Regions from separate parts of the Phyllobacterium sp. A18/5-2 genome, predicted to be linked through region 2. Evidence: riboswitches for the same ligand, from Rfam matches in the RefSeq annotation. Region 2 holds a riboswitch; each other region holds the start of a gene.
The links. Region 2 has a riboswitch for cobalamin ahead of N8E89_RS03370 (aromatic ring-hydroxylating oxygenase subunit alpha). Riboswitches for the same ligand answer to the same signal wherever they lie in the genome.
Positions count from the first base shown of each region.

Region 1: linked by a shared signal. The riboswitch ahead of N8E89_RS01105 (CbtB domain-containing protein) and the one ahead of N8E89_RS03370 (aromatic ring-hydroxylating oxygenase subunit alpha) in region 2 are both predicted to bind cobalamin.
Region 3: linked by a shared signal. The riboswitch ahead of bluB (5,6-dimethylbenzimidazole synthase) and the one ahead of N8E89_RS03370 (aromatic ring-hydroxylating oxygenase subunit alpha) in region 2 are both predicted to bind cobalamin.
Region 4: linked by a shared signal. The riboswitch ahead of N8E89_RS20785 (ribonucleoside-diphosphate reductase subunit alpha) and the one ahead of N8E89_RS03370 (aromatic ring-hydroxylating oxygenase subunit alpha) in region 2 are both predicted to bind cobalamin.

Region 1 covers NZ_CP104966.1:201,993-209,982, reverse strand. Annotated here, with positions in the region: gene N8E89_RS01115 (isobutyryl-CoA dehydrogenase) at 1-684, opposite strand, end outside; partial or broken gene N8E89_RS01110 (cobyric acid synthase) at 795-2,257, shown strand; cobalamin riboswitch at 2,315-2,550, shown strand; gene N8E89_RS01105 (CbtB domain-containing protein) at 2,600-2,779, shown strand; gene N8E89_RS01100 (CbtA family protein) at 2,903-3,634, shown strand; gene cobU (bifunctional adenosylcobinamide kinase/adenosylcobinamide-phosphate guanylyltransferase) at 3,666-4,184, shown strand; gene cobW (cobalamin biosynthesis protein CobW) at 4,204-5,256, shown strand; gene cobN (cobaltochelatase subunit CobN) at 5,271-7,990, shown strand, end outside.
Region 2 covers NZ_CP104966.1:673,131-681,120, reverse strand. Annotated here, with positions in the region: gene N8E89_RS03390 (MaoC/PaaZ C-terminal domain-containing protein) at 1-134, shown strand, start outside; gene N8E89_RS03385 (SDR family oxidoreductase) at 168-902, shown strand; gene N8E89_RS03380 (fumarylacetoacetate hydrolase family protein) at 1,065-1,910, shown strand; partial or broken gene N8E89_RS03375 (L-fuconate dehydratase) at 1,950-3,234, shown strand; cobalamin riboswitch at 3,354-3,554, shown strand; gene N8E89_RS03370 (aromatic ring-hydroxylating oxygenase subunit alpha) at 3,674-4,915, shown strand; gene N8E89_RS03365 (FAD-binding oxidoreductase) at 5,175-6,278, shown strand; gene purU (formyltetrahydrofolate deformylase) at 6,334-7,230, opposite strand; gene N8E89_RS03355 (3-methyl-2-oxobutanoate hydroxymethyltransferase) at 7,234-7,990, opposite strand, start outside.
Region 3 covers NZ_CP104966.1:390,848-398,837, forward strand. Annotated here, with positions in the region: gene metF (methylenetetrahydrofolate reductase [NAD(P)H]) at 1-315, opposite strand, end outside; partial or broken gene N8E89_RS01985 (ArsR/SmtB family transcription factor) at 315-1,323, opposite strand; gene N8E89_RS01990 (DUF2293 domain-containing protein) at 1,452-1,769, shown strand; gene bluB (5,6-dimethylbenzimidazole synthase) at 1,702-2,454, opposite strand; cobalamin riboswitch at 2,501-2,688, opposite strand; gene N8E89_RS02000 (MOSC domain-containing protein) at 2,715-3,323, opposite strand; gene ettA (energy-dependent translational throttle protein EttA) at 3,441-5,090, opposite strand; partial or broken gene N8E89_RS29230 (alpha/beta fold hydrolase) at 6,367-7,323, shown strand; partial or broken gene N8E89_RS02015 (CaiB/BaiF CoA transferase family protein) at 7,336-7,990, shown strand, end outside.
Region 4 covers NZ_CP104967.1:460,467-468,456, forward strand. Annotated here, with positions in the region: gene N8E89_RS20780 (ribonucleotide-diphosphate reductase subunit beta) at 1-740, opposite strand, end outside; gene N8E89_RS20785 (ribonucleoside-diphosphate reductase subunit alpha) at 791-3,670, opposite strand; cobalamin riboswitch at 3,780-3,993, opposite strand; gene N8E89_RS20790 (heme ABC transporter ATP-binding protein) at 4,042-4,833, opposite strand; gene N8E89_RS20795 (FecCD family ABC transporter permease) at 4,830-5,957, opposite strand; gene N8E89_RS20800 (heme/hemin ABC transporter substrate-binding protein) at 5,954-6,835, opposite strand; partial or broken gene N8E89_RS20805 (hemin-degrading factor) at 6,846-7,905, opposite strand; gene hemP (hemin uptake protein HemP) at 7,927-7,990, opposite strand, start outside.

The DNA.
Region 1 (7,990 bases), 470 kb from region 2:
TACCGGAACGCGACAATTGTCGAAGATGACCTGCCTGGTCGATTGCATGTTCCAGCCCATCTTGTATTCGTTGGCGCCAAATGACAGGCCGGGTGCGTCCTTTGGAACAACCAATGCGGAGATTCCCTTCGGTCCATCCTCGCCGGTCCGTACCATAGTGACGTAAACGTCCGAATCGCCCGCGCCGGAAATAAACTGCTTGGCGCCGTTCAGCACATAATGATCGCCGTCACGCACGGCGCGTGTCTTGAGTGCGGCAGCGTCGGAACCTGAATTTGGCTCGGTCAGGCAGTAACTCGCCAGCCATTCCATGGATGTCAATCGCGGCACGAAGCGCTGACGCTGCTCTTCATTGCCGAAAAGATCGATCATCCATGTTCCCATATTGTGAATCGATATGAACGCCGAGAATGCCGGGCATGCGGCTGATAGCGCCTCGAAGATCAGCACTGCATCCAGTCGTTTCAGCCCGGAGCCACCCACATCCTCGCGCACATAAATGCCACCCATGCCGAGCGGCCCGGTTTCCCGAATGACATCTGCCGGAAAATGCTTGTCACGATCCCAGGCGAGTGCATTGGGCGCTACGCGGTCTGCTGCAAAAGCCCGTGCCATGTCCTGGATAGCCAATTGATCCTCGTTGAGTTCAAACTGGCCCGACGCGGATTCCACGCTGCTATCCATGGCTAACCTCCCTTTATTCTTAGTTGTTCCCCACTCTATCCCATGCTCCAAGCCGTGCAACGTCTTCGGTGGGGCTAGGAAGAGAAAGACATATCCGCTACTCAAAGCGCATGACACGCGCAATCATGTTGCAAGGAACCGGCTCTGACGTTGGTAAATCCGTCCTGGTGGCCGGGCTTTGCCGCCTTGCCCGCAATCGCGGGCTGAAAGTACGTCCCTTCAAACCGCAGAATATGTCGAACAATGCTGCTGTCAGCGACGACGGCGGCGAGATCGGCCGGGCGCAGTGGCTGCAGGCACTTGCCTGTGGCGTGCCATCCTCGGTGCACATGAATCCGGTGCTGCTGAAACCGCAATCGGAAACCGGCAGTCAGATCATCGTTCAGGGCAAGGTCTGGGGACAGGCCAAGGGCAGGGATTATCAGAAATTCAACGGCGCAGCTGCTCGATGCGGTGATGGCGTCGTGGAATGTTGTTTGCGATGGCGCCGATCTGGTAATCGTGGAGGGGGCGGGCTCACCTGCGGAAATCAACCTGCGTGCCGGTGATATTGCCAATATGGGCTTTGCCACCCGCGCCAATGTTCCGGTCGTCCTGGTTGGCGATATCGACCGGGGTGGCGTGATCGCGTCGATCGTTGGCACGCACGCGATCCTTCAGCCTGAAGATCGCGATATGATCATCGGCTACATCATCAACAAGTTTCGCGGCGACGTTTCCCTTTTCGACGAGGGGCTGAAATCGATAACCCAATTCACCGGCTGGCCGTCATTCGGCGTTGTCCCGTGGTTAAGGGATGCCTCCCATTTGCCTGCGGAAGACTCTGTCGTCCTGGAGCGGCTGGTCAAGGGTGAGGGGCGGGCGCTGAAGATCGCAGTCCCCGTTCTCGATCGCATTGCCAATTTTGACGATCTGGATCCGCTGATGGCGGAACCGCAGGTGGACGTCGTGATGGTCCGCAGCGGCGAAAGGTTGCCAGCGGACGCAGGACTGGTAATCATACCGGGTTCAAAGTCGACGATTGGCGATCTGTTGCGCTTCCGGGAAAATGGCTGGGATCGCGATCTCGACATGCACAGGCGGCGCGGCGGCCACATCATCGGCATTTGCGGTGGCTATCAGATGCTCGGCTGGACCGTTCGCGATCCCGATGGAATCGAAGGCGGTGTCACGGAAGCCGAAGGGCTGGGCCATCTTGATATCGACACGGTGATGGAACCGGAAAAGACTGTGCGCAACGTCGAGGCGCATTCATTGCAATTCGATCTTCCCTTGCAGGGCTATGAAATCCATCTCGGTAGAACGACGGGCCCGGACTGCGAGCGTCCGACAGCGCGCATCAATGGCACTGCAGACGGTGCTGCGTCCGTGGACGGCAAAGTCTTTGGTACTTATCTGCATGGGATATTCGGGGCGGATGACTTCAGAGCGGCATTGTTACGATCCATGGGAATTGCGGCCGAGTCATTTGACTATCGCGCCAGAGTGGATGCGGCCCTCGATCTCGATAGCCGGCCAACTGGCTGAAGTTCTCGATATTGACGCATTGTTGAAGGCAAAATCGCAGCGATGACGCGGCAGGCGGCGTTGGTGTCGCAGATCTGTTTGACATTTCTGGCGCTTGATGAATAACGTTCAACCCATGATTGGTTCCCGCATCGGCCAAAGGCCAAGGGATCAAAAGGGAATGTGACGGCCGTACCCATCAGGGCGGCCTAACCGCAGCCGACCCCGCGACTGTAGAGCGGCGAGGGTCAATGTCAGTGCCAGAAGCGAAAGCCGACGGCAGCCACTGGGAAACCGGGAAGGCGGCATTGATCTTGCGACCCGCGAGCCAGGAGACCTGCCAGTCATAGGGCAATAGTGCCGAAAACCGAAGGGGATTGTCCCTTCAAGGCCCTACACGGAGGTTGTTATGGCTGCTGCACGTACTTCGACTACGATTTCGCTCCCCCTCGCTACGCGTCTGACAACGGCGGTATTTTCGCTGATGCTCGGCGTGTTCATAATTTATGGCGTCGGCCTGTCCCATTCCGAAACGCTGCATGACACAGCGCATGACACCCGCCATTCATACGGATTCCCTTGCCACTAAGGCTGATAACGGCTGGATAGACTGATTCAGCCGCCAGCGCTTACGCATTGAAAAATACGGTTTGTTTGCCCGGGACGTTTTTGCGTACCCGGCATCTTGCTTTAGGGATTGGGAGCAGATCTCATGTTGGTAAAATATCTTCTGGCTACGATCGTAGCTGGTTTGTTGGCTGGTATCCTTTTGACGCCGGCCATGTATGTGCGGGTTGTTCCGCTCATTCTTCACGCCGAGGAATATGAAAATGCCGGCGGACACGAACATAGCCATGACACTGCTGCGGCGACCACGGCGGAAAGCGCACCAGCTGCCGTCGCTCCGCATGCGCACGAAGAAGAGGAGGCGGGACCTGAGCTTCCATTTGGACGACTCGGCAATACGCTACTGATCAACCTGGTTGCCGGTGCAGGCTTTGCACTCATCACAGGTGCTGCAGCGCTTATTCTCGGCAGGAAGATTACACTGCAGAACGGGGTTTACTGGGGTCTCGCAGGTTTCTTCATCTTCAATTTCGCACCCGCATTCAGCCTTGCGCCGGAATTGCCGGCAATGCCTGCCCCCGATCTCGCCGCGCGGCAGGCCTGGTGGCTTGTCACCGTCTTTCTCACAGCAGGCGGCGTCTATCTCCTCGTCCTTCGCGAGGAGGTTTGGGCCAAGGTCCTGGGTGTTGCGCTGATCGTTGCGCCGCATGTCTATGGTGCACCGGAAGCAGAAGATCTTTCGTCACCCGTGCCACCTACGCTCGCGTCGGAATTTGCTGTATCAACGCTGGCGACCAACCTGTTTTTCTGGGTTGTGCTTGGAACGGCGCTGGGCTGGGCCATTCAGCACTATGCGGCATCGGAGCTGGATGCCTGATGATAATTCCACCCCCAAAAGGCCCCCGGCAATGTTAGGACATGGGGTCACCTTTATCCTTGGCGGTGCGCGTTCCGGTAAATCTTCTTTTGCCGAGGGTTTGATTGAAGCATCCGGTTTGGAAGCTGTCTATCTGGCCACCGGCAAAGCGTGGGACGATGAAATGTCTGCGCGGATAGGGCTGCACAAAGCGCGGCGCGGCTCCGCCTGGACGACGATTGAAGTGCCACTCGATCTGGTCGGCCTTTTGCAAAGCGAATCCGCTGGCAACAGAGCGGTCCTTGTCGATTGTCTCACACTTTGGCTCACCAATCTGATGATGGCGGAGCGCGATATAGAGGCGGAGACGGCGGAGCTTGTGGCCGTGCTGCCACGACTCAAGGGGCCCCTGGTGTTCGTATCGAATGAGGTGGGTCTGGGAATCGTTCCGGAAAACCGCATGGCGCGCGAGTTTCGCGATCATGCGGGGCGCCTCCATCAAGCCGTGGCCGGGGCCGCGGCAACTGTCTATTTCGTGGCAGCAGGACTGCCGCTCAAAATGAAGGGATAAGAACATGCAGGGTCAAAAGATGCTTGATCAAAAGATTCCGGCAACGGTCATCACCGGCTTCCTCGGCTCGGGCAAGACGACGATGATCCGCAACCTGCTCGAGAATGCCAATGGCAAGCGCATCGCACTGATCATCAATGAATTTGGCGATCTGGGCGTCGATGGCGGTCTGCTCAAAGGCTGCGGTATCGAGGCATGCCGCGATGAGGATGTGATCGAGCTCAACAATGGCTGCATCTGCTGCACTGTGGCCGATGACTTCATCCCGACGATGACCAAATTGCTTGACCGTCCCGACCGTCCGGATCACATCGTGATCGAGACCTCCGGCCTCGCATTGCCGCAGCCGCTGGTTGCGGCCTTCAACTGGCCGGAAATCAAGACGCAGGTGACCGTCGATGGTGTCGTCACGGTCATCGACGCTGCCGCCGTTTCGGAAGGCCGCTTTGCCGACGACCACGATAAAGTCGACGCGCAGCGTGTCCAGGATGAATCGCTCGACCACGACAGCCCGCTTGAGGAACTGTTCGAGGACCAAATACGGGCCGCCGATCTCATCATTTTGAACAAAACCGACCTCATCAGCGGCGCTCAGCTCGACGCGGTCAAAAACGATGTACAGAGCCGGTCAATACGCGCGCTCAACATGGTTCCGGCGAGTTTCGGTAAACTCAGCAATCAGTTGCTGCTCGGACTTGGCGTGGGCACCGAGGACGATATCGCCAACCGCAAATCGCATCATGAGATGGAACACGAAGCGGGCGAAGAACATGACCACGACGAATTCGAAAGCTTCGTCGTCGGGCTTGGTCCGGTGGCCGAGCCGAAATCATTTGTCGAGAAGCTGAAGAGCGTGATTGCCGACCATGATGTTCTGCGGCTCAAGGGCTTCGTCAACGTACCTGGCAAGCCGATGCGCCTTGTCGTGCAAGCGGTGGGTTCGCGGATTGAACACTACTTCGACCGCAGCTGGCATCCGGGTGAAGAGCGCCAGACGCGACTGGTTGTTATCGGTCTGCACGATATCGACACGGCGGCCATCTCAAGTGCAATGAATGCCGCAGCGGCCTGATTAGAGGAAACTGAATGCATCTCCTGCTTGCCCAGAAAGGTACCATAGCCGAAGGCACCGAGGCGGTTGATCTCGGCCAGACGCCGGGGGATGTGCTGTTTCTCTCCGCCGCAGATACGGAGTTGGCGAGTCTCGCATCTGCCCGGCGGCAGGCCGGTGGTGGGGTGGCTCTGCGCCTCGCCAATATGATGTCGCTGGCGCATCCGATGTCCGTCGATGCTTATGTCGAGCGGACCGCGCGCCACGCCAAGCTCATTGTCGTGCGGATTATCGGCGGCGAGAGCTATTGGCCCTATGGGCTGGAAGCTCTGCATGCCTGCGCCGTCAATCACAAGGTCATGCTTGCCGTTCTGCCCGGCGACGACAAGCCGGATCCGGGACTCGACCGGTTCTCGACGATTGCCCGGCAGGATCGGGATGCGCTGTGGCACTATCTGCTTGAAGGTGGAGCGCAAAACGCCCAGCGCTTCCTCGACTATTGCGCTGCGCTGATCGACGGCAAGGACAAGCCGCAGGAAGCAGCGCCACTGCTTAAAGCCGGACTGTGGTGGCCGGGGAGTAGCGCTCCCTCGCTTGATGAAATGCGGAGGCACTGGCGGGAAGATTCCCCGGTTGCCGCGATTTGCTTCTACCGCGCGTTGGTGCAGAGCGGACAGACGCAACCGGTAGAGGCATTGATCGAGGCGCTGAAGGCAAAGGGCATGAATCCGATGCCGCTATTTGTCTCGAGCCTGAAAGACCCAGTCTCGGTGGCGACGCTGGAGGCCATTTTCGGAGAGGCCCCGCCGGCAGTCGTCCTCAACGCAACTGGGTTCGCGGTATCCGCGCCCGGCGCTGCGCGCAAACCCACCGTGCTCGAGCATGATGGCGCGGTGGTGCTGCAGGTGATCTTTTCCGGATCGAGCGCCGAGCAATGGCGCAATTCCGGCCAGGGACTCTCGGCTCGCGATCTGGCCATGAATGTGGCACTGCCGGAGGTGGACGGACGCGTACTTTCTCGCGCGGTGTCGTTCAAATCGGCACGGCAATACGATGAGGCGGTCGAAGCCAATATCGTCACGCATGAACCGCTGGCCGATCGCGTTGAATTCGTTGCCGCGCTGGCGGCGAACTGGGCGAGGCTGCGGGCAGCAAAACCCGAGGCGCGGCGTGTTGCACTCATAATGGCCAATTATCCCAACCGCGATGGGCGGCTTGGCAATGGAGTGGGCCTCGATACCCCGGCAGGCACGTGGCACATGCTGAATTCGATGCGCGATCAGGGCTATCGCATTGCCGGTATTCCCGCCAATGGCGACGCGCTGATCAACCATATGATGGCGGGGCCGACCAACGCAGCGAGCGATGGCAGGGAAATCCGCGAAACCATTTCCCTTAAACAATACAAGAGCTTCTTCGGGAAGCTTCCACAATCGATTCAGCAGGCGATTGTTGCACGTTGGGGCGAACCCGCCACTGATCCATACTTCATGGCGCAGGGAGAGATGTTTGCGCTGCCGCTCGCGCGCTTCGGCGAAACGCTGCTCGGTATTCAACCGGCACGCGGCTACAATATCGATCCGAAGGAGACATACCATTCGCCGGACCTCGTACCGCCGCATGGTTATCTCGCCTTCTATGCCTATCTGCGAGAGGTCTATGGAGCGCACGCCATCGTGCATGTCGGCAAGCATGGCAATCTCGAATGGCTTCCGGGCAAATCTCTCGCACTGTCGGAAACCTGCTATCCGGAAGCCGTGCTTGGCCCGATACCTCATATCTATCCGTTCATCGTCAACGACCCGGGCGAGGGAACCCAGGCAAAGCGCCGCTCGGCTGCTGTCATTATCGACCATCTTACACCGCCGCTGACGCGCGCCGAGAGTTATGGACCGCTGAAGGACCTCGAAGCGCTGGTGGATGAATATTACGAAGCCTCGGGTGTCGATCCACGCCGCTTGGTGCGGTTGAAAGTCCAGATCCTTGATCTGGTACGCGACATCGGGCTCGACAGCGATGCGGGTATTCATGACCATGATCCCGACGATCTCGCCTTGCAAAAGCTGGACGCCTATCTTTGTGATCTGAAGGAAATGCAGATCCGTGACGGCCTGCATATCTTCGGACGCTCACCGGAAGGGCGTCTGATGACTGACCTTGTTGTTGCCTTGGCACGTGTTCCGCGTGGTTCCGGCCATGGTGCAGATCAGAGTCTGCAGCGGGCGATCGCAAATGACCTCGGCTTCAATGACTTCGATCCGCTTGACTGCGAGATGGCCGCGCCATGGAACGGGGCTCGGCCCGATATCCTGCAGGCGGTTTCGGATGATCCATGGCGTATCGCGGGCGATACGGTGGAGCGTGTCGAACTTCTGGCAGCGAGGCTGGTGTCGGCGGAAGTCGAATGCCCTTCAACGTGGACGGCGACTGCCGAAGTGATTGAGGGCATCCGCACCAATCTGCATCCTGCTGTGATTGCCTGCGGCGACGCGGAGATGAAAGCCCTGTTGATGGCGCTGGACGGCCGGTTCATCGCCCCCGGTCCTTCAGGAGCGCCAACGCGTGGCCGCCCCGACGTGCTGCCGACCGGGCGTAATTTCTTTTCGGTCGATACGCGGGCCGTGCCAACGCCCGCGGCATGGGAACTCGGGCAGAAGTCCGCCGAGCTTTTGATCCGCCGTTACACGCAGGATCATGGCGAATGGCCGACTTCGTTTGGACTGACTGCCTGGGGCACGTCCAATATGCGCACCGG
Region 2 (7,990 bases):
CAAAGGAAGACGATCCGAAACGGCCGGACAGCGGACGCGTGGTCGAGCACTGTGAGGTGATCAATCAACGCGACGAAGTGGTATTGGTGGCTGACCATATTTTGATTGCGGAGCGCAAGTCCAAGGGTGCATGACAGGCGCAACAGAGTGCCGAACGGAGAATTAAGATGACAGGTAAGCTTGAAGGTAAACGCGTTCTAATTACAGCTGCAGGGCAAGGCATCGGCCGGGCTTCGGTGCTGGCTTTTGCGCGCGAAGGCGCGATTGTGCATGCGACGGACATCAATGAGCAGCTACTTGATGCGCTGCCAAAGGATGCAGATATCCACCCCCGCAAGCTCGACGTGCTGAAGACGGACGAAGTCAATCAGGTGACCGGCGAGATTGGCGCCATCGACGTGCTGTTCAACTGCGCCGGTTTCGTCCATGGCGGTTCGATTCTCGAAATGCCGGATGCTGATCTGGAGTTTGCGCTGGACTTGAATGTCCGCGCGATGATCCGCACGATCAGGGCGGTTCTTCCGGGTATGATCGAGCGCAAGGATGGCGCGATTGTCAACATGTCTTCGGTTGCCAGCAGCGTGAAGGGCGTACCGAACCGTTTTGCCTATGGCGTGACCAAGGCGGCAGTTCTGGGCCTCACCAAGGCGGTCGCAGCCGATTACATCACCCAGGGTATCCGCTGCAATGCGATCTGCCCCGGCACGGTTGAGAGCCCATCGCTGGAACAGCGCATGCGTGCGGGAGGTGATTATGAGGCAACGCGCGCGGCCTTCATTGCGCGCCAGCCCATGGGCCGTCTCGGACTGCCGGAAGAAATCGCCGACCTCGCCGTTTATCTCGCCGGCGCGACTTATACGACAGGTCAGGCTTACAACATCGATGGCGGCTGGACCGTCTAGGAGACTTTGGGAAATCCACCGCGATGGCCATCTGATGCGATTTTCTACGCTTCCGGTGCTCATGGACGAAAAAGTCCACTGCGCTCCGGTTCTCGAAAACCACACCAGCTGCCTCATCAGGATGAATTCTCAAGCATCTCCAACAAGAAAAAGGAGCAGACGATGAAATTTCTACGATATGGCGAGCCAGGACAGGAAAAGCCTGGCGTTCTCGATGGCAAAGGGCAAATCCGCGATCTTTCTGGCAAGGTGAACGATATTTCCGGGGCGGTGCTTGACCCGGACGCGCTGGCCAAGCTTGGCGATCTGGATGTCGAGAGCCTACCGATAGTCGGCGGCAATCCGCGTCTCGGACCCTGCGTCGCCGGTACCGGCAAGTTCATCTGTATCGGTCTCAACTATGCTGATCACGCCGCGGAATCCGGCATGGCCGTTCCACCCGAGCCAGTAATTTTCATGAAGGCGACATCGGCAATCGCAGGTCCAAATGACGATCTGGTCATTCCGCGCGGTTCGGAAAAGAACGACTGGGAAGTAGAGCTCGGTGTCGTCATCGGACGCACCGCAAAATATGTCACGCAAGGCGAGGCGCTGGATTATGTCGCCGGCTATTGCACGGTGCATGATGTCAGCGAGCGCGCTTTCCAGACGGAGCGTTCGGGTCAATGGACCAAGGGCAAGAGCTGCGACACGTTCGGCCCGACCGGTCCGTGGCTCGTGACCAAGGATGAGGTCGCAGACCCGCAGGACCTTCCCATGTGGCTGACCGTAAATGGCGAGACCATGCAGAACGGCTCGACCAAGACGATGGTCTATGGCGTTGCCTTCCTCGTTTCTTATCTCAGCCAGTTCATGAGCCTGCAGCCCGGCGACATCATCTCGACCGGCACGCCTCCCGGCGTCGGCATGGGTATGAAACCGCCGCGCTATCTCAAGGCCGGCGATGTCGTGGAACTCGGCATCGAAGGCCTGGGCACCCAGAAACAGGTGACGCGCGCCGACGCGTAGGCGCGCTGCACCCTTAGCAACAGATACATGAGGCATATCGTGACCCGCATTACCGATCTTCGCGTTTTTGATGTCCGCTTTCCCACTTCGCAAAGCCTTGACGGGTCGGATGCGATGAATCCGGATCCGGACTATTCGGCGGCCTATGTCGTGCTCGACACCAATGCCGACGGGCTTTCCGGCCACGGTCTCACCTTCACCATCGGGCGCGGCAACGAAATCTGCTGCCTTGCCATCGAGGCGATGAAGCATCTCGTCATTGGTCTGGAGCTCGACTGGGTGAAGGAAAATCCTGGTCGTTTCTGGCACTTCATTACCGGCGACAGCCAGCTGCGCTGGATCGGCCCGGACAAGGGTGCGATGCATCTGGCGACCGGCGCCGTCGTCAATGCGGTCTGGGACCTGCTCGCCAAGGAAGCGAAGAAGCCCGTCTGGCAGCTGGTCGGTGAAATGACACCGGAGGAGATCGTCAACATCGTCGATTTCCGCTACCTGACCGACGTTTTGACTCGTGAAGAGGCTTTGGCAATCCTGCGTAAGGCCCAAAGCGGCAAGAAGGAACGGATCGCGACGCTGAAGGCGGAAGGCTATCCCTGCTATACGACCTCGGCTGGCTGGCTCGGCTATTCGGATGAAAAGTTGCGCCGCCTTTGCCAGGAAGCTATCGATGCCGGGTTCAATCATATCAAGATGAAGGTCGGCCGCGATCTCGACGACGATATCCGCCGCCTGACCATCGCCCGCGAGGTGATCGGACCGGATCGTATTCTGATGATCGATGCGAACCAGGTCTGGGAGGTCAATGAGGCGATCGACTGGGTGAAGAAGCTTGCCTTCGTCAAGCCGTTTTTCATCGAGGAGCCCACTAGCCCCGACGATGTCGCGGGCCACCGCAAGATCTCGCCAGGCGATCAGTCCGGTCAAGGTGGCGACCGGCGAAATGTGCCAGAACCGCATCGTGTTCAAGCAGTTCATCGCCGAAGGCGCCATCGACGTGGTTCAGATCGATTCCTGCCGTATGGGCGGACTGAACGAAGTGCTCGCCGTGCTGCTCATGGCGGCGAAGTACGATCTGCCTGTCTGGCCGCATGCGGGCGGCGTTGGCCTGTGCGAATATGTGCAGCATTTGTCGATGATCGACTACGTCGCCGTCTCTGGTACCAAAGAGGGCAGGGTGATCGAATATGTCGATCATTTGCATGAACACTTCGTCGATCCCTGCAGTATCCAGAATGCGGCCTATATGCCGCCATCGCTGCCGGGCTTCTCGATCGAGATGAAGCCGGAATCGATCAAGCAATATCTGCACAGACCGATGGCCTGAACCGGCAAGGGTCCATGAAACGCGGCGGCAGAGATGCCGCCGTTTTCGTTTACGGATATGTGTCGTCTTGCGTAAATGCGATGTCGTTTCCGCACCTATTCTTTTTCTGTGCCGGATGCTTTTATCGGGACACTTGAGGTGCCGCTTTCTAGGGGAAGCGGAGAATTGGGAAGCCGGTCGAAAACCCGGCGCTGCCCCCGCAACGGTAGTGGAGTAAAACGCGGCAAAATAGCCACTGGGAGTGCACCCCGGGAAGGCGCCGTGAAGCCCGGCAAGGCAACTCCAGAGCCCGGAAACCAGCCCCGAGTGACAACACCGACTGATCGCGGTGGGCGATCAAGGAGCATGATTTTGCGCAGGCAACGCTTGTTGACTGTGCGGACGTTCTTCTCCGTCACCACCAGTCAGTTCTTTGCAGCTGTAAGGGCGAGGACACGACATGGATATTCGTAATGAACTGCTCCGGAATCTTCAAAACCGGAAACCGGGCTACGGACTTGAACAGGCCTTCTATTCCGATCCGGACTATTACCGTCTCGATATGGAAAACATCTTCTATCGCGACTGGCTGTTCATCGGTCATGATTGCGAAGTGGCGAAGCCGGGGAATTATTTCACGGTGCAGGTCGGCGACTATCCGGTTGTCATCGTTCGTGACCGGCAGGGAAAGATCAGAGCCTTCCACAATTCCTGCCGCCATCGCGGTTCACGCGTCTGCTCGGCCGAAAAGGGTACTGCGGCGAAGCTCGTCTGCCCCTATCACCAGTGGACCTATGAGCTCGATGGCCGCCTGCTGTTTGCCCGCCAGATGGGCGATGATTTCGACGCCAGCCAGCACAGCCTGAAGACCGTTCATTGCGAAAGCGTCGGCGGGTATATCTTCATCTGCCTCGCACCCGTTGCGCCGGATTTCGCAGCGACGCGCGCGCTGCTCGAACCCTACCTCGCGCCGCATCGCCTCACCGAGACGAAGGTCGCGTTCCAAAGCTCGATCGTTGAAAAGGGCAACTGGAAGCTTGTCTGGGAAAACAATCGCGAGTGCTATCACTGCGTCGCCAACCACCCTGAACTGTGCAAGACCTTCCCGGAGGCGCCGAGTGTCACGGGTATTCAGGGTTCCAAGGACGATCCGGAAATCGTCGCGCATTGGGACAAGTGTGAAGCCGTTGGCCTGCCGAGTGTCTTCCGTATTGCCGAGGACGGCCAGTACCGCGCGACGCGCGTGCCACTGTTGCGCGATGCCGAGAGCTATACCTTGAGCGGCAAGCGTGCCGTCGGCAGGCAGCTTAGCGATGACGTCAATGCCAAACAGATCGGTTCGCTGCTGCTCTATCATTACCCGACAACATGGAATCACATTCTTGGCGATCATGCGATCTCGTTCCGCGTGCTGCCGCTCGGTCCCAATGAAACGCAGGTCACCACCAAATGGCTGGTGCACAAGGATGCGGTGGAAGGCGTCGACTACAATATCGAAGAACTGACGCATGTCTGGCTGGAGACCAACGACCAGGATCGCCGTATCGTTGAAGAAAACGCCTTCGGTATCCGTTCGCCCGCCTACGAGCCTGGCCCTTACTCGGTTGAGCATGAAGGCGGTGTGCTGCAGTTCCTCGAATGGTACAGCAATGCGATGGAGACGCGTCTCTCCGGCGACAAGAAACTCAGCAGGGTAGCTTAATGACGAGAGCGAGAGTGGGCCATATTGCGCCAGTTCTGTTTCTCGGATGGCGAGACAGCCCACGAGAAAGGTGGCGAGGCCGATGTCTTTCCATCGAACGATGCCGCCTGACAAAGTGGATGGCCGCCAGCCAGAAACCCGAAGGGCCGAGCGAATTCGGGCCAAATCCTTCGGGGCTCGGCTTTGGCCGCACAACCAGTGCGACCGCGCCAATCCCCTCGACCTTGTCCGCGAATTCTCTCCGGCAGAACGGTGCAATATGACCTACTCTCGCTCTGGGGGTGTTCCTCAGAACTATCCACACCTCGACCAGATGCAGCCGTGGAATGACCGGCTGCATCTGCTTGAGTGCCTGTCAATTGTTGAGGAAGCGCCCAATGTGAAGACCTTCACCTTCAGGTCGGACAATCAGAACTGGTTCCGCTATGAGCCGGGCCAGTTCATGACTTTCGAACTGCCGGTGCAGCCCGAAGCGGTGCTGCGCACCTATACGCTCTCCTCCACCCCGTCGCGGCCCTTCACCATCGCTGTGACGGTCAAGGCGCAGGAGGATAGCATCGGCACGCGCTGGATGCTGGATCATTTGACACCCGGCGTGCGGCTCAAGGCATTCGGCCCGCTTGGCGATTTCTCCATGCGCAAACATCCGGGCGGAAAATATCTGTTTATCTCGGCCGGATCCGGCATTACCCCGATGATGTCAATGACCCGCTGGATGCATGATTGCGCGCCGCAGAGCGACATCAGTTTCGTCACCTGTGCGCGCCGCCCCAGCGATATCATTTTCCGCAAGGAACTCGAATATCTCATGAGTTGCATGCCCAACCTGAAGCTCGCCTTCCTCATCAAGGAACACGAGATGGGCCAGGTGTGGACCGGCATTCGCGGCAGGCTCGAAGCACCAAAACTGCCGCTGCTCGCCCCGGATTTCAAGGACAGGACAATATTCTGCTGCGGACCGGAAGGGTTCATGCGCGATGTCCGCACCATGCTGGAAGCATCGGGTTTCGACATGAACCACTATCATCAGGAAAGCTTTGGTCCCGCCGCCGAGCCGGTTTTGCCGATGATGGATGACATCTCGACAGAAGCTGTCGAGGCGGCATCGACCGTCACATTCTCCATGTCGGGAATGGATGTGCCATGCGTTGCAGGCGACACGATTCTGAAAGCGGCGCGCGGCGCCGGTATCCGAATCGCAGCGGCCTGCGGATCCGGTCTCTGTGGCACCTGCAAGGTGATGAAGATTTCCGGTGAAGTCGACATGGACCATAATGGCGGCATTCTCGACGAGGAAATCGACGAGGGTTATGTCCTCGCCTGCTGCTCCAAGCCACTCGGCAATGTCGAAATCGAGGCTTGAGAAATCTCTAAACTCAGCCTGATGGGCATCTACCCATCAGGCCAAGCCGCTCGTCTTAAAACACCACGGTCTTGTGGCCGTTGAGCATGACGCGGGATTCGAGGTGCTTCTTCACCGCCCGTGCCAGCACCCGGCTTTCGATATCGCGGCCGGTGGCCACAAAATCCTCGGCGCTCATCGCGTGGCTGACCCGTTCGGTCTCCTGCTCGATGATCGGACCTTCGTCGAGGTCCGGGGTGACATAATGCGCGGTGGCACCGATCAGCTTGACACCGCGCTCATGCGCCTGGTGATAGGGCTTGGCGCCCTTGAAGCTGGGCAGGAACGAATGGTGGATGTTGATCACCTTGCCGAACAGCCGCTTCGACAGATTGTCGGACAGCACCTGCATGTAGCGGGCGAGGATGACGAGGTCGGCACCGGTGTCCTTGACGATCTGCAGCAGCGCCTCTTCCTGTTCCTTCTTGTTGTCCCTGGATACCGGCAGCACGTGATAGGGGATGCCCTCATGCTCGGCAAAGCGGCGGCTGTCCTCGTGGTTGGAGACGATGGCGGCGACATCGGCATCGAGCCAGCCAACCTTGATCTGGTAGAACAGATGCAACAGGGCATGGTCGAACTTCGACACCATGATGATGATCTTCGGCTTCTTCGCCTGATCGACCAAAGTGGTCTTCATGTCGAAGCGGTCGACACATGATTTCAGGCTGCGTTCGATGTCATCCTTGACGATCGCTTCCGGCGTGGTGAAGGCGATGCGCATGAAGAAGCGATTGGTCTGCCGGTCCCAGAACTGGTTGCTCTCCGCAATATTAGCGCCGGTACCGGCAAGTTCCGTCGTCACCGAGGCAACGATGCCGGGCTTGTCTTCGCAGGAGAGGGTGAGCACGAAGCGATGTGCATGCTCGGCCGCTTTCGATGCGGCCAGGTGATTTTGGGGCTGATGATCCATAAGTTAAACTCCAGGAAGCTCTTTCAGGAAACGGTCCAGTTCGTCACGCGGAATTCCAACCACATGTTCGGGCCCCGGATAGTTTTGTGCGTGCACGTCTGCGACAAACTCGGAAAAGGCTGCGACTCTCTCCTGCTGCAGGCGGTCATATTCAGCCGAAAAGTTGCGGTAGACCTTGGCATGACGCGGATAATGGCCGCGATTTGAACCGAGAACGTCCTGTGCGAACAGATATTGCGCGTCGCAACCCGTGCCCGCACCCATCGAGATCATGAACATCGACGTCCGCTCGGAAATGGCACGTGCTACGTCGACGGGAACCACCTCGATTTCCGCCGCAAAGGCACCGGCGTCCTCCAGCGCTTTGGTCTGCCGCCAGATTTCCAGTGCACTCAAGGCTGTCTTGCCGACGGCTCTGAATCCCCCGGTCCAGGTTGCTCTGGAAGGAATGAGCCCGACATGGCCGCAAACCGGGATACCTTCGTCACGCATCCGCCGCACCGTGGCGAGACTTGCGGCGCAATAGACCGCATCCCCGCCCGCACGCAGCGCCTTGAATGCGGCGCGCAGATAGTCCTCGGCCGTAATGAAATCCCCATATTCGAGGCCAGGGAAGGTGAAGGCTGAGGGTGCGGCGTCGCGAAACTCCGGCGTGAGCAATGCGGGCGGCACCGACAGCATATCGACGCGCGCCCGTTCAGCGGCTTCCGCTTCTTCAAGCGTCTCCACGCGCAGCATCGTCAATTGGCGGCGGCCCTTC
Region 3 (7,990 bases), 280 kb from region 2:
TTTCACGCCCATGGCGGCAAACTCGCGCACGACCGTATCCACTTCTTCCTTCGTCGCATCGACACAAGTGAGGTGTGCTGCGGCATTGACGTCGGTTTCCGTCAATATGCGTTTGATCGTGCGAGCAGTGCGTTCACGCGTTGAGCCACCCGCGCCGTAAGTTACCGAGACGAATTCCGGGGTGAGTGGCGCAAGGCGCGTCACTGTTTCCCAAAGCCGCTCTTCCATGACCTCGGTCTTGGGCGGAAAAAATTCAAAGGAAACCCGGATATTGGTTCCGAGATCGGGACGGCGGGACTGGCGGAAAAAACTCATTATACGCTCTCCGTGACGCGGGAGGTTAAAGCGGGATCGGCAATCAGCAAGCGCGGGTCGCGTGCCAGCCACAATTTGACAGTCAGTTTGTCTTTGTCTTTCGGCTCAAGTTCCAGACTTTCCTCGAGCATCAGACCGGCCTCAGTAAGCCAGTCACGCATATGCGTATCGCTGAAGCCCAGACGCACATGCGCATGGCTGTCGCGCAGAAACTCAAGTTCGTGCGGGGCGAAATCGACAATCAACATTCGCCCTCCTGCGCGCAGTGCACGTGCCGCCTCGCGAATTGCTTCGGCCGGATTATCAAGGAAATGCAGGACCTGGTGAATGGTCACTAAATCGAAGGATTCACGATCAACCGGCAGTGAATAAACGTCGCCATGGCGCACTTGCGCATTGGTAATGCCATCCTTGTCCAGATTGGAGCGGGCAATGGTCAGCATGTCGCGATTGATGTCGATACCGACGCCGCGCACATAAAGCGGCGAGAACAGCTCGAGCAGGCGTCCTGTGCCCGTGCCGACATCGAGCATGGCCTGGAATGGCTTGCGGCCGACAATCTTCAAAAGAGCATCTTCCACGGCGCCATCTGGTACATGCAAAGAGCGGATCACATCCCAGCTTGTCGCATTGGCGCTGAAGTAAGCGGCGGCCCGCTCGCGACAGCTGCAATTTCACCGAGGAGAGGCGCTCAAGGTCGCGTTCCAGCAGAGGATCAGCGTAATCAAGGCGATCCAGCAGCGAACGGGCTATATCGCCGACGATGAGGGAATCTGCCAGACGGAAATAGGCCCACGAACCTTCCTGATACCGATTGATCAGGCTTGCTTCAAACAGCAGCTTGAGGTGGCGCGAAACGCGCGGCTGCGATTGGCCGAGAATGGAAGTGAGGTCCGAAACGGTCAGATCGCCCCGCGACAACAGCGCCAGGATCCGCAGCCGGCTTGGCTCCGCCGCTGCTTTCAGCGTATCGACCATCAGATCAAGATTGAGATCACGCTTGTCCATCATTCACCTCAAAAGACATAAAGATATGTTTATGTGAGAAATAAGGTTTTGGCAAGTTAGTTTTTGCCATTGACGACAAAATTTGCCGCGTCTGAAATAGCCGCGAGAATCGCCGCAAAGGAAGACGCATGAGCACAGGAACAAATCGCCAGCGCGCCATCAACAAGGCGCTGACGCTGCTTCTCCCGGCTGTTCCCTATTCGGATTCAGAGCCGATACGCGCTGCGGCAGGCGCGCCGCATATGAGGACGCTGCCACCGCCAATCGCTGTATGGCTAGCGGCGGTGGCCCATGTCCGCCACCAGCACACGGATTATGACGCCTTGCGTGACGAGGGCTATGACAAGGATTCTGCCCGCTACTTCGTACTTGATGCGATCAATCGGAAGCTGACCGAGTGGCGCGCGACCCGCTTGCTGGATCCGGACGAAGAAGATCCGAGTTGATAGTGGGTTCCCCCTGCCATTCTTCGTCGAAAATCAGGTCTTCCAGCGGCACCCTTAGCCGCCACCCGCGTTTTTCCAGTTCCGGCGCATCATAAAGCTCATCGGCGTAGCCCATACACAGATAGGCAACGATCTCAACATGGTCTGGAATGCCTAGAATGTTACGCAGGTCCCGATCGTGATAGATACTGACCCAGCCGATACCGATGCCTTCAGCACGAGCCGCAAGCCAGAGGTTCTGTACGGCGCAGACGGTGCTGTAAATGTCCATCTGCCGGTTATGCGTGCGGCCAAGCACTACCTTGCCACCGCGCGTCCGGTCGCAGGTGATGCAAAGATTGATCGGCGCTTTCAGGATGCCTTCGAGCTTCAACGACGCGTAGAGCGCCTGCCGTTCATCGGCGAACAGCGCTTTCGCTTCCTCATTGGCGCGGGTGAAGGCACGGTGCACCTCCGCTTTTCGCGCTTCGTCTCGAATGACGATGAAGTTCCACGGCTGCATGAAGCCGACCGACGGCGCATGGTGAGCGGCATCCAAGAGCCGCGTCAGCACTTCGTCATGGATCGGCCGCGACAGAAATTGGTCGCGCACATCGCGGCGGGTATAGATGGCTTTGTAGACCGCGGCGCGCTCCTCATCGGAAAAGCCGGCCGCGGTGACTGGACCACAGGATATGTCGTGCATTGTTTGCTCCCAACAACGCTTGAAAACCCTTCCCGCCGTCCGCGCGGTTTGGGCTATAAGGTCCGGCCGGTCTTCTGACTGAGGTTCATCTGAACCGCGCGCCTTCCGGACACATCCATGGCATTTGCGCGGCCCATCCCCTTTACAGCGTTGGGCACGTGCCGGACTTTCACCGGCTTCCCGATTCTCCCGCGATCTGTTCAATCGGCAGGCACCGGACCTTCAAACCATTCGCCACAGAAAAATCTCTGGCGCAAGCCTCAGGGCTGATAAATCCATTGCTCGGGCACACGCACATCGACCTTTTCGCCAGCGCGAACGGTGCCGGGCTTCTCCACCCAGGCCACGATACCTCGCAAACGCCGCGACACACGGACAAAGTCCAGCGCCGTGGTGGTATGGTCCGCCGTAGCGGCATGCTCGCCGATGGAGCGCCCAGCCACCTTGCAAGGCGCATTTTGACCGTCAACCCTCAGGGTCACGCCGCCTTCGAAGAACAGCAGGGTGCGTGGTGGCAGCATCGACAGCGATGGAACACCGTCGACAACCATATTGCCACCGATCCATTCCGGCCTGAGTTCCGCCAACCCCATGCCGTTGGCGACTTCCCTCAACTCATCCGATGCGAGAATGGAAAGCTGGCGTTCATTACGCATCTCCGTGCCGCGCGGATACCAGGGTTCACGCCCGCCGGACTTACGGGTGGCACCGGCGTGGTAATCGCCTACAATCCCGTCAAAAGTCAGTTCGAGCGAGCTTGCCGGCGTCGTGACGAAATCTCCTGCAAGCGCCTCGAACAGGCCGCTAACCCGTCCACCGATCTTGCGGGAGGGCAGAATCCCGGTCTTTGTTGCAAACAGGTCGGTCATTGCGCGCTCCGTGAAACTCGCCGTACTTTAAAAAAATCGACCGCGAAAACCAGCAAATGTGACTGATGGATCCGTCAAAAATGATGATGGGAGGGCGTTTCCACCCTCCCAGGAAGATCAGCGCGTCAAAGGCTTGTATGTCGGACGCTTTGGATTGACGCTGTCCGGTCCGAGGCGGCGGATCTTGTCATTCTCGTAGTCTTCGAAATTGCCTTCGAACCACTCGACGTGACTGTCGCCTTCGAATGCGAGGATGTGCGTCGCCAGACGGTCGAGGAACATGCGATCGTGGCTGATGATCACGGCGCAGCCCGCATATTTTTCCAAGGCATCTTCAAGAGCCGCCAATGTTTCGGTGTCGAGATCGTTGGTCGGTTCGTCGAGCAGCAGAACATTGCCGCCGGCCTGCAACATTTTGGCGAGATGTACGCGATTGCGCTGACCGCCCGAGAGGTTGCCGACCTTCTGCTGCTGGTCGCCGCCCTTGAAGTTGAACGCCGAGACATAGGCACGCGAATTCATTTCGTGCTTGCCGAGCTTGATGATTTCATTGCCGCCGGAAATTTCTTCCCAGACGTTCTTGTCAGCCTTCAGATGATCCCGGCTCTGGTCGACATAGCCGAGATGCACCGTGTCACCGACGCGAATGGAGCCGGAATCAGGCTTTTCCTGACCGGTGATCATCTTGAACAGGGTAGTCTTACCGGCACCGTTAGGGCCGATAATGCCGACAATGCCGCCGGGGGGCAGTTTGAAGGTGAGGTTTTCGATAAGAACGCGATCGCCAAAGGATTTGGTAAGGTTCTCTGCCTCGATCACGACCTGACCAAGGCGCTCGCCCGCCGGAATGAGTATCTGAGCATCGCCCGGACGCTGATCGTTAGCGGCATCGACCAGCGCGTCATAGGCCCTGATGCGCGCCTTCGACTTTGCCTGGCGGGCCTTGGGGCTGGCGGAAATCCACTCGCGCTCACGCTCGAGTGCCTTCTGACGCGAGTCATCCTCGCGGCCCTCCTGCAGCATGCGCTTGGCCTTGGCGCCGAGATAGGCTGAATAGTTGCCTTCATATGGAATGCCGCGGCCGCGATCGAGCTCGAGAATCCAGCCCGTCACATTGTCGAGGAAGTATCGATCGTGCGTGATCAGGAGGACAGAGCCCGGATATTCGCGCAGGTGCTTTTCCAGCCACGCTGTGGTTTCCGCATCAAGGTGGTTGGTCGGCTCATCGAGAAGCAAAAGATCGGGCTGCGACAGCAACAGACGGCACAGCGCCACACGGCGGCGCTCACCACCGGAGAGATTGGTCACTTCGCTGTCACCTGGAGGACAGCGCAGCGCTTCCATCGCCATTTCGACCTGGGATTCCAGATCCCACAGGTTCTTGTGGTCGATGATATCCTGCAACTTGGCGCCTTCATCGGCGGTTTCGTCGGAATAATTCATCATCAGTTCATTGTAGCGGTCGAGGATTGCCTTCTTGTCGGCAACTCCATCCATGACGTTGCCCATCACGTCCTTGGTCGGATCGAGAACAGGCTCCTGCGCGAGGTAACCAACGGTCGCACCATCGGCGAGCCAGGCTTCGCCGGTATATTCCTTGTCCATGCCAGCCATGATCTTGAGGATCGTCGACTTACCGGCACCGTTCGGTCCGAGGATACCGATCTTGGCGTCGGGGTAGAAGGAAAGGTGAATATTTTCAAGAACCTTCTTGGTTCCGTATGCCTTGTTCAGGCCGGCCATATGATAAATGAATTGGCGTGCCATAACGCGCGTCACTCCGATGTTCGGGATTTTAGGGACATAAATTTGCGCCGTATGTAGGCGAAAGGGGCGCGGGTGGCAATGCATAGCTGGTTATTTCGGACATTCCGCACGGTGAGCGCTCCCCCCGCCACGCCCTCATTCTCTGAGTCTGGCCATTGAGTGGTTAGGGAAGACGGGCGGTCGCCGAAGCGCGTCTTGGTAGAAGTAGTAATGCGATCCGAAGACCGCCCGCTGACGTTTCCCCCTGCCGGCCGGCTTCTGCCTGTTCCGCGGGGCGAGTGGATGAGCGCCTGGAGTCCGGGCCCATCGTCGCCGTCGGTGCAGTGTCCGCACAATTGGCGTCGGCATCAACAACGCAGGCAATATCTGTGTGTCAGGCAGATTGACCTCCGAAGACGAACAGGTCGGCCGCTGCCCGGGTCCGTTGCCCGCACATCGACACGCCGTCCTCCCCCACTTTCGAACGGCTCCGGAAGCAGCTCCCCATGGAAAGGACGGGGTTAGGATAAACGAGGTTTGCAGGTGTTGGATAAGTTAGCAGCATTATTTTGCGTGCGGTGAGATCGTGCAAGGGTCGACAGGCACCTTCTTCTCCAATAATCGCAGGGTGTCTCCCTCTCCGGCTTGACCCGAGGACCCAAGGCAAAGGGCGAGAATTTATCCACCATCCCGACGCGATTCAGGGAACGAAACCGTCAACGCAAACGGCCATTGGGAATTTCACTTTGCTGGAATGCGTTGCGTGCCGTGATATCTCAGTCCTTCTCGGCCGTGGGTCCTCGGGTCAAGCCCGAGGATGACGAAGAGGAAGGTGCTTTTCAACCACGGCGAGATCATCGCGAAACGATCCCTCTCTTGCGATTTCTGGCACTTGGCCCCAAAACGAGCGAAACCGGGCGCGGATATTTCCGTCACCCGGTTTCCCCTCTGGTGCCGCATTGGGGGAGCGTCCTCTTCTCCCTTGAACGGCCATGTAACTGGCAAGGTCTGGATACGCGCGGTCAGTTCCCTTGCTACATTCTCTGCATCACACGCTCGCGTCACGCGTACACAGTTGTGGCAATTGGGGTAGGAGGACCAGCATCCAAACTCTTTCGGAATGAAGTTCTGCGGCATGTTTTTGCCGTTTGCAAGAGGTTTTGCAAAATAAAATTGCATTGATGACTACATGATTATTTATTGTGCAGAGCCAGAACAATTTAGGCGGATTCAACCCGAATTTTTTCCGCATTGACTAATCGTGCGTCACCCTTTCAATTGCAACGGGAGGCACCGGATGCCATTTGACGACGTAGAACTGGTAAAGACAGCCGCAGGCGCAGCGCTCGCTTTGCGTTTTTCACCAGCGGCTGGGCCAGCCCGCGCAATCGTCCACATCAATCACGGCGTCAGCGAGCATTCGCTGCGCTACAAGCGTTTTGCGCAGTTCCTGAATGGACAGGGTTTCCACGTTTATGCCCATGATCATCGCGGTCATGGATTGACCAGGGCCGCGGGCGCTCCAGCCGGGCGCTTTGCTCCGGCTGATGGAATCAATCATGTGCTGGACGATGTGGATACGATCAACAATCTTGCCCGCAGCCGTCATCCTGGACTGCCGCTTATCGTGTTCGGCCATTCGATGGGCGGGCTTATCGCGCTGAATTCCGTTTTGGGGCACCCGGACAAGGTGGACGCAGCGGCCATCTGGAACGCCAATTTCTCCGCAGGCTTTCTCGGTCGTTTAGCACAGGGATCCTGCGCGCGGAACGCATGTTCCTCGGCTCAGACGTTCCAAGCATGATTCTTCCGAAACTCACGTTTCAGGACTGGGGACGCGGTATCAAGAATGCGCGTACTGCATCCGACTGGCTGTCACGCGACCCTGATGAAGTGGACGCTTATCTTGCCGATCCCCTTTCGGGCTGGAACCCCACCGTGAGCATGTGGCGCGATATTTTCGACTTCATATTTAACGGTGCCGACGATCTCGTTACTGGCGAAGGTTCCGCGCGACCTGCCCTTTAATCTCGTTGGTGGTGCGGAAGATCCGGCAACGGCGAAGGGCAAGGCGGTCAGGGACCTTGAAACCAGGATGCGCAAGCTTGGCTTCACTCATGTCACCACCACGATCTACGAGGATACGCGGCATGAAGGCCTCAATGAAATCAACAGGGAAGTGATCATGCAGGATTTCGCCGAATGGGCTGCTCACACGCTTGCGCAGCGAACAATCAGTCTAAAGAGTGCCTGACCAAAATGTCCAATGCCCCCCCTTAAAGGTATTCGTGTGATCGAACTCGCCCGCGTTCTTGCTGGTCCGTGGGCGGGACAAATCCTCGCCGATCTCGGTGCCGATGTTATCAAGGTGGAAAATCCCTCGGGCGGCGATGAAACGCGCGGCTGGGGGCCTCCCTTCATTACCAGCAGCGAGGGTGAAAACCTCTCGGCCGCCTATTTCCACTCGTGCAATCGCGGCAAGCGTTCCATCATAATCGACTTTACGTCACCAGAGGGCCAGGAAACCGTCAAGGCGCTTTGCCGGACGGCGGATGTGGTTTTGGAGAATTTCAAGGTCGGGGGCCTGAAGAAATACGGCCTCGACTATGCCTCGTTGAGCGCTGACAATCCCCGTCTCGTCTATTGCTCCATCACCGGCTTCGGGCAGACCGGTCCCTACGCTGCGCAGGCAGGCTATGACTTCATCATCCAAGGCATGTCGGGACTGATGTCGGTGACCGGAGAACCCGACCGTGAACCGCAGAAGGTTGGCCTTGCCGTCGCCGACGTCTTCACGGGGCTTTACTCCGTCATTGCCATTCAGGCGGCGCTGGCGCACGTGGCCAGTACCGGTGAGGGCCAGATGATCGACATGGCGCTGTTCGACGTGCAGTCCGCGGTGATGGCCAACCAGGCGATGA
Region 4 (7,990 bases), on a different replicon from region 2:
TACTGATACTGCTCGGCGATACCGACCATCTTGTTGCGCCGCCCGAGCGACAGGATCTGGGCGAAGCCGGTGTAGAACCACATGCCCTCGAAGATCACATAGAAGGCGATGAGATCGCGCAGGAAGGACTGATCGGATTCCGGCGTGCCTGTCCTGAAGTCGGGATTGTCGAGATTTTGCGTGTGCTTCAGCGCCCAGGCCGCCTTGTCGGTAATCGAAGGCACCTCCCGGTACATGTTGAAGAGCTCGCCTTCATCCAGGCCAAGGCTCTCGACGATATACTGGAACGTATGGGTATGGACCGCCTCTTCGAAGGCCTGGCGCAACAGATACTGACGGCATTCGGGATTGGTGAGATGGCGGTAGATCGCCAGAACGATGTTGTTGGCGACGAGGGACTCGGAGGCGGCGAAGAAGCCGAGATTACGTTTGATCATGCGCCGCTCATCCTCGGTCAGCCCATCCCTGGATTTCCACAGCGCGATATCGGCCTGCATCGATACTTCAGTCGGCATCCAGTGATTGTTGCAGCCGGCAAGATATTTGTCCCATGCCCAGTGATATTTGAGCGGCAGAAGCTGGTTCACGTCGGCGCGCGCATTGATCATCGCCTTGTCATCGACACGCACGCGGCCGCCGCCGCGATCGATACTGCCAAGTCCGGTCGCATCGGCGGTTGCCGTGGGCGCTAAGTGAATGGCGCGTTGTGGGCTGTTGGTGGTTTCGGTCCAGTCAAGCATTGTCGGTTCCCAGGTTTCCATCAGGTTGAGACAGGCGGGCGCTTGAGGCGCTACTGGCAGGCTTCACAATCAGGATCATTGATTGAGCAGACATTGCCCCCCGGTTCGCAAAGCAGGATCGGTTGTGGGGCGGGCATTGCCGTCACGGCGTTGAGCTTGCCATCAGTGCCCTTCAGCGTGGATTTCTCCACGTGGGATGCTGAACGCGAACGCAGGTAATAGGTGGTTTTCAGACCGCTGTTCCAGGCAAGCCGGTAAAGCACGTCCAGTTTCTTGCCGCTCGGGTTGGCAATATAGAGATTGAGCGATTGGGCCTGGTCGATCCATTTCTGCCGGCGCGAGGCTGCGGCGATCAGCCATGAACTGTCGATTTCGAAAGCGGTGGCATAAAGCGCCTTCACGTCGGCAGGAATACGGTCGATTTCGCCAATCGAGCCATCGAAATATTTGAGATCCGAGACCATGACCTCGTCCCACAATCCGCGTTGTTTCAGGTCGTGCACCAGCGCTGCATTCACCACGGTAAAATCGCCTGACATGTTCGATTTGACAAAGAGGTTCTGGTAGGCAGGCTCGATGGACTGGGCAACGCCGCAAATATTGGAGATGGTGGCTGTGGGGGCGATGGCCATGCAGTTGGAATTGCGCATGCAAGTGGTTTTTACGCGCTGGCGCAGAGCTTCCCAATCGAGTGTCGAGGAACGATCCATGTCGAGCCGGCCGCCGCTTGCCTTGCGGGCGTCGTCCAGCAATTCGATCGAGTCGATCGGCAGAATGCCCCTTGACCAGAGCGAGCCGTTAAAGCTTGGATAGCGGCCACGCTCGCCAGCAAGGTCAACGGACGCGGAAATTGCATGCCAGGAAATTGCCTCCATGCTGTGATCGGCAAAGGCCACCGCCTTGTCGGAGGCATAGGGAATGCGCAATGCCTGCAAGGCATCCTGAAAGCCCATCAGGCCAAGCCCAACCGGACGATGGCGCAGGTTCGAATAGCGCGCCTCGGGAATGGTGTAAAAATTGATGTCGATGACATTGTCCAGCATGCGCATGGCAGTCGAAACGGTGCGGGAAAGCTGCTCCAGATCGAGGCCATGCGGTGTCACGTGATTTGCAAGGTTAACCGAACCGAGATTGCACACGGCGACCTCGTCCTTCGAGGTGTTGAGGGTGATTTCCGTGCAAAGATTGGATGAATGCACAACGCCCGCATGGCCCTGGGGCGAACGAATGTTGCAGGCGTCCTTGAATGTCACCCACGGGTGACCGGTCTCGAACAGCATGGTGAGGATGCGCCGCCACAAATCCAGTGCGCGCACGGTGCGGAAGATCCTGATCTCGCCGCGTGCCGCCTTGGCTTCATAGAATTCGTATCTGGTCTTGAACGCTGCACCATAAAGGTCGTGCAGCTCAGGCGTTTCGTCGGGGGAAAACAGGGTCCAGTCTTCGTCCGCTTCGACGCGGGCCATGAACAGGTCCGGGACCCAATTGGCGGTGTTCATGTCATGGGTGCGGCGGCGATCGTCGCCGGTATTCTTGCGCAGGTCGAGAAACTCTTCGATGTCGACGTGCCAGGTTTCCAGATAGGCGCAGACCGCGCCCTTGCGCTTGCCGCCCTGGTTGACCGCAATTGCCGTGTCGTTTGCGACTTTCAGGAATGGCACCACGCCCTGGCTTGTCCCGTTCGTCCCTTTGATATGGGCGCCGAGCCCGCGCACCGGCGTCCAGTCATTGCCAAGGCCGCCGGAATATTTTGCAAGCAAGGCATTGTCCTTCACCGCCTTGAATATCCCGTCGAGATCGTCGGCGACGGTGGTCAGAAAGCAGGAGGATAATTGCGCGCGCTGGGTACCGGCATTAAACAGCGTCGGCGTCGAGGCCATGAAATTGAACGAGGACAAAACATCGTAGAACTCGATGGCGCGGGCCTCGCGATCGATTTCACGAAGGCTGAGCCCCATGGCGACGCGCATGAGGAAGGCTTGCGGCAATTCGAAACGTATGCCGCCCGTCTGCAGCAGATAGCGGTCATAAAGGGTCTGCAGGCCGAGATACTGGAACTGCAGGTCGCGTTCCGGTTTGAGAGCGGCGGAAATGCGGGTCAGGTCGAAGCGCGCGAGTTCGCCATCCAGCAGTTCGGCATCAATACCGGCCCTCACATAGGCTGCGAAGTAGTCGGCATAACGCTTGGTCATCTCATGTTGGGTCGCCTGTTGCGGCCTGCCGAAGACAAAGCCCAGCGCCTCGCGGCGCAGCTTGTCGAGAAGCAGGCGCGCGGCGACGAAGGCATAATTGGGGTCGGTCTCGACCAGGGTGCGCGCCGCAAGGATCGGCGCGAGGGACAGATCGTCCAGCGTTATGCCATCGTAGAGATTGCGGCGGGTCTCGGTGAGGACAGCAGCGGCCTGCACACCCTCCAGCGCCTCGCAGGCTTCGTCGATGACACGCGCGAGACGGTCGTCATCGAGTGGCTCCCTGCTGCCATCGGGCTGTGTGATCGTGAACCTTGGACCAGTATCGCTGGCGTTTTCAGTGGCGGTCCTCGCACGTTCCTGCGCCCGCTCTTCGCGGTAGAGCACATAGGCACGCGCCACCTTGTGATTTTCGCTGCGCATCAAGGCGAGCTCGACCTGATCCTGAATACGCTCGATGTGGAACAGGCGGCCCTCCGCGCTGCGCCGCTTCAGCGTAGCGACGATATCGGCGGTGAGCGCCTCGACCACATCATGCACGCGCCGCGAGCCGGCAGCGACACTGCCTTCGACGGCGAGAAACGCCTTGGTCAGCGCAACGGTGATCTTGAGCGGATCGAAGGGTGTAACCGAACCATTGCGGCGGATGACGCGGTAAGCCGGTCCGGTTGGTTGCGGTGTTTCGCTGGCACCAATTGGCGCTGTGCCGCCGGAGCGTGTGATTTCGACAGACAAAGACATGTGTTTACCCCAAATGTTGGGGGCAAAGGTCGAGCGCACGCATTGCAATGTAGCTGGTCAGCTTGGCACGCCAACCATTGCAAGCGACACACCGGGACACCCCGCCCGTGGACGTTCATCATGTTTCGGCAGGTCTCCTGGCTCACAGGTCGGCGCTGCTGTCTGGCCTTCCCGAAGCAACACTCCAGTGACCTTTAGGCGACAACAACTCGCTGTTTACAGTTGCGGGGGCAGCGCCGGCATTGGTGGAAATGACCACCTCACCGGCTTCCCTCTTAGCTCCCAATCTTGCGATTGAAAGAACCGGAACATCTATATTTAGTACCAAATCATTGCAAAGTGTCAATAGGTAGATAATCTCTCCTGACAATTCATAGTGCAGCTGATTGCGGCAATATGAACGGCACCTGCGTGGCGGGTAAGGCACCCACCTTGAGCGCGCATTCATAGACGCGCTGGATACGCTCGTCGGTCAGGACTTCGGCAGGCGTTCCGACAGAATCGATCCGGCGACCATGCATGACGACGACACGATCGGCATACATCGCAGTGAGGTTCAGGTCATGCAAAATGGCGATCACCCCGCCGCCTCGCTGAGCAAACGCACGGGCGATCTGCATGATGATCAGCTGATGCTTGATGTCGAGGCTGGAGACCGGCTCATCGAGGAAGAGAAAGCGCGGCTGGCCGTCGAGCAGCGGGTGCCAGACCTGACAAAGGACGCGAGCAAGTTGTACCCGCTGCTGCTCTCCGCCGGACAGCTCCTGATAGAAACGGCCGCCAAATCCCGCGAGATCGACAAGCGCCAGCGCTTCATCCGGCAGGTCTTCCGCCTCACGCCGCGCGGCACCCGAGCGGCCGCTGATCAGTCCGAGCTTGACGATTTCGCGAACGGTGAAAGGAAAGGAGAGTTGTGTCGATTGCGGCAGGATCGCCCGCATCGCTGCCATTTGCCAGAGCTTCAGCCGGTTGATTGCAAATCCGTTGATGGCGATGCGCCCCGTGAAGGGCAGATCGCCTGACAGCGCGCGCATCAGCGTTGTTTTTCCCGAACCATTTGGCCCGACAATCACCGTGAACTGAGCCGCCTCGGCATTGAAGCTGGCATTCTCAACAATCTTTTTCTTGCCGAGGGAAACGGAAATGTCGGAAACTTCAATCATTGTCGTAGATCCAGAATGCCGCGGCGGCGCAGCAATATCCAAAGGAAGAACGGCGCGCCGACAGCGGCGGTGACGATGCCGATCGGCAATTCCGATGGAGCGACAATGGTGCGGCTGACCGCATCGGCAAGCAGCAGCAGGCTAGCGCCGAGCAGGGCGGCGGCCGGAAGCAGGTAGCGGTGATCGGGTCCGATCATCAGGCGCAGCAGATGCGGGACGACCACGCCGACGAAGCCGATGCCGCCGCTGACGGCAACGGATGCACCGGTTGCTCCGGCGACCACAACAATCGCGATGCGCTTGAAGCGCTGGACGGGAATGCCAAGATGGCTTGCTGCCGCTTCACCCAAAGCAAGGCCGTTGAGACCGCGGGCGAGAAAGGGCGAGATCAGTAATGCCGAGACAATGAACGGACCGGCAGCGGCAATTTTCACCCAGTTGGCACCAGCAAGCGAGCCCAGCCCCCAGAAGGTGAGATCGCGCAATTGCCGGTCATCGGCGATGTAGACGAGGACGCCCATATAGGCACCGGCCATGGCGCCGAGAGCGATGCCGGCAAGCAGCATGGTGGCGATGGATGTCTGCCCGCGCCGCGTGGCGACACGATAAAGAATCAGCGTGAAGGCGAGCGCCCCGAAGAAGGCGGCGAGCGGCAGGGCGTAGAAACCGAACAGAGCGATCAAAGGGGCAAGGAATGTGCCGCCGAGGACGATCATGCTGACTGCACCGAGGCCGGCACCTGCCGACACGCCGACAATGCCGGGGTCGGCCAATGGATTGCGGAACAGGCCTTGCATGACCGCGCCGGAAACGGCGAGCGAGGCGCCGATCAGTGCGCCCAGAATGACGCGCGGCAGGCGGATGTCATAGATGATGATCCGGTCGCGCAATGACAACGCATCGGCGGTGCTGTCAATGCCGGTGAACAATGCACCGATGAGCGAGACAATCGACGCATCAGATGCGCCAGCGGCAAGGCTCAATACGATCGTTGCCACGAGAACCAGGCAAAGCACCAGGATCGAGCTCTTTGCCAGAAACGACCGGTCACCTTGCGCGCGTGTTTTGCCGCCAGCCAACGTCGATCGCGGGGCGGCTGACTTGATCAAGACGTCATAGCTCATGGGCTCACTTCGTTGCCGTAAACTGCCCTGGCGAGATCGTGTGCTGCCTTTGCCGCTCGCGGACCAAAACCGAGAAGGAGCTGGCCGTTCATGCGCACGATGTTCTTGGCCTCGCCTGCAGGTGTTGCCGCTATGGCCCTGTTGGCGAGAAGCTCGGCATTGGCAGCGGCGTGATCGCCGCCGCGATCCATGACGAGAATGACGTCCGGTTTTGCCGTTATGATGCCCTCATCAGTCAGCGGCTTATAACCCTCAAACTGCGTGACGGCATTTTCCGCGCCAGCAAGTTCAATAATGCCATTGGCAGCCGTCTTGGTCCCGGAGCCCATGATCTTGCCGTCCTTGGCGCTGAGGATGAAGAGCACGCGCTTGCGGGCCGTGATCTCCTTCGTCTCGGCCTGAGCGACGGCAAGATCGGCTTCGACCTGCTTTGCAAGCTTCTCCGCCTTGGCATCGGCACCAAGCGCCTTGCCGACGGTGCGAATTTTCTCGGCTACGCTGGCGGCGGTATATTTTTCAGGCACAAAGACGAAGGGGACGCTCGCCTTCTTGAGAACCTCGATGGTTTCTTTCGGACCGCTGCCCTCGACGGCGATGATCGCGGTCGGGTTGATCGACAGCACACCCTCCGGTGACAGCGCGCGCATATAGCCCACATCCGGCAGCTTGCTGGCCGCATCGGGATAGGTGCTGGTCGAATCACGCCCGACCAGCCGCCCCTCTTCGCCGAGCGCATAGACAATCTCGGTGATGGAATCGCCGATCGACACCACGCGGCTCGCATCGGCAACACGGCCGGTGATTTCTTCGGCAAAGGTGGCGCCGGACCAGGATAGAAGACCAAGAACGCCGGCGATGATCGGAAGTCTGAATGTCATGGTCATTTCCCTATGCTGCGGCGCGCATCAGACGCGGGAGGCCTTCGATCAACTGGCGCCAATCGCTGCGCTCACCGGCTCCCTCATGCCGCTTGCCGAAGAACTGGATGATCATCTCGCCTTCGGAACCATAGGCCTCGAGCGAGGTGACGTGGCCATCCCTGGTCGGCTTGCGCACGGCCCAGACCTCGGCAATGTGATCGGTGCGCAGATGCAGGTGGAAAGTTTCGTCGAGGATATTGATCCACGGGCCCATGGCTTTGACCGACTTTACCGGTCCTGAATGAATCTGGATGCAGCCGCGATTGCCGACGAAGCACATGATCGGAATATGCTCCTGGGCGCAATGGTGCATCATCGCTGCCAGTGCTCCGGAGTCGAGCTGCCAGGCATAATCCTGGCCGATCACCTGCACCGCCTGATGGCGGGTCATCTTGAGCGAACGCAGGATGGCCAAGAATTCGTGCACGTCCTTCATCTGGGTCCAGCGGTCGCGCAGGCCTGAAGCATCGAAGTTCCCCGATCTCAAGGGTCTTTTCCTCGGGCTTCGGGAGCAATGCCAGTTCCAACATTTGCGACTGATCGTCGAGCCGGAGCTTGGCCACCAATGCGTTATAGGCCTGCAGATTGGACGCTGGCCGGAGGTGGATTTTATGGACCGCCTCGCCGGCGGCGTCGAAGAACTGCAGGCTGCGGCGGACCGTATCGCCATCCTCTTTTTCCACAGCGAAACCATGCGCCCAGGAAGTCGGGAAGAGGCGCATGTCGATCTGCGCGCCAAGCAGCATCGAGGCATGCTTGCCGACGACAGGCTTGTCGTAGACGCCGATTTTCTCGTGGACGGCGCTTTCATTGCGCGTCAACGCCAGAACTTCGCCAAGCGATTTGATCTCGGTCAGGAAAGTTTCGATGCGCGGGCTGATGTGAACGACGGTGATCCCGCAGTAGGCGGCTGCCAGATCGGCCTCGGAAATCCCGAGTTGCTGCGCAAGGTCGCGCTCGCGCATCTTCGGATTGTCCGCCCTCGCCTGCCGGATCGCTTCGGGTGTCGGTTTTACAGTCTCGGTCATGTTTCAAGCCCACTTACTTCGTTATTTGTTCAGGATCAGTTTGCCCTGACGGGTGATTTTCAGCCGGTAAAGCGATCCGGCATGC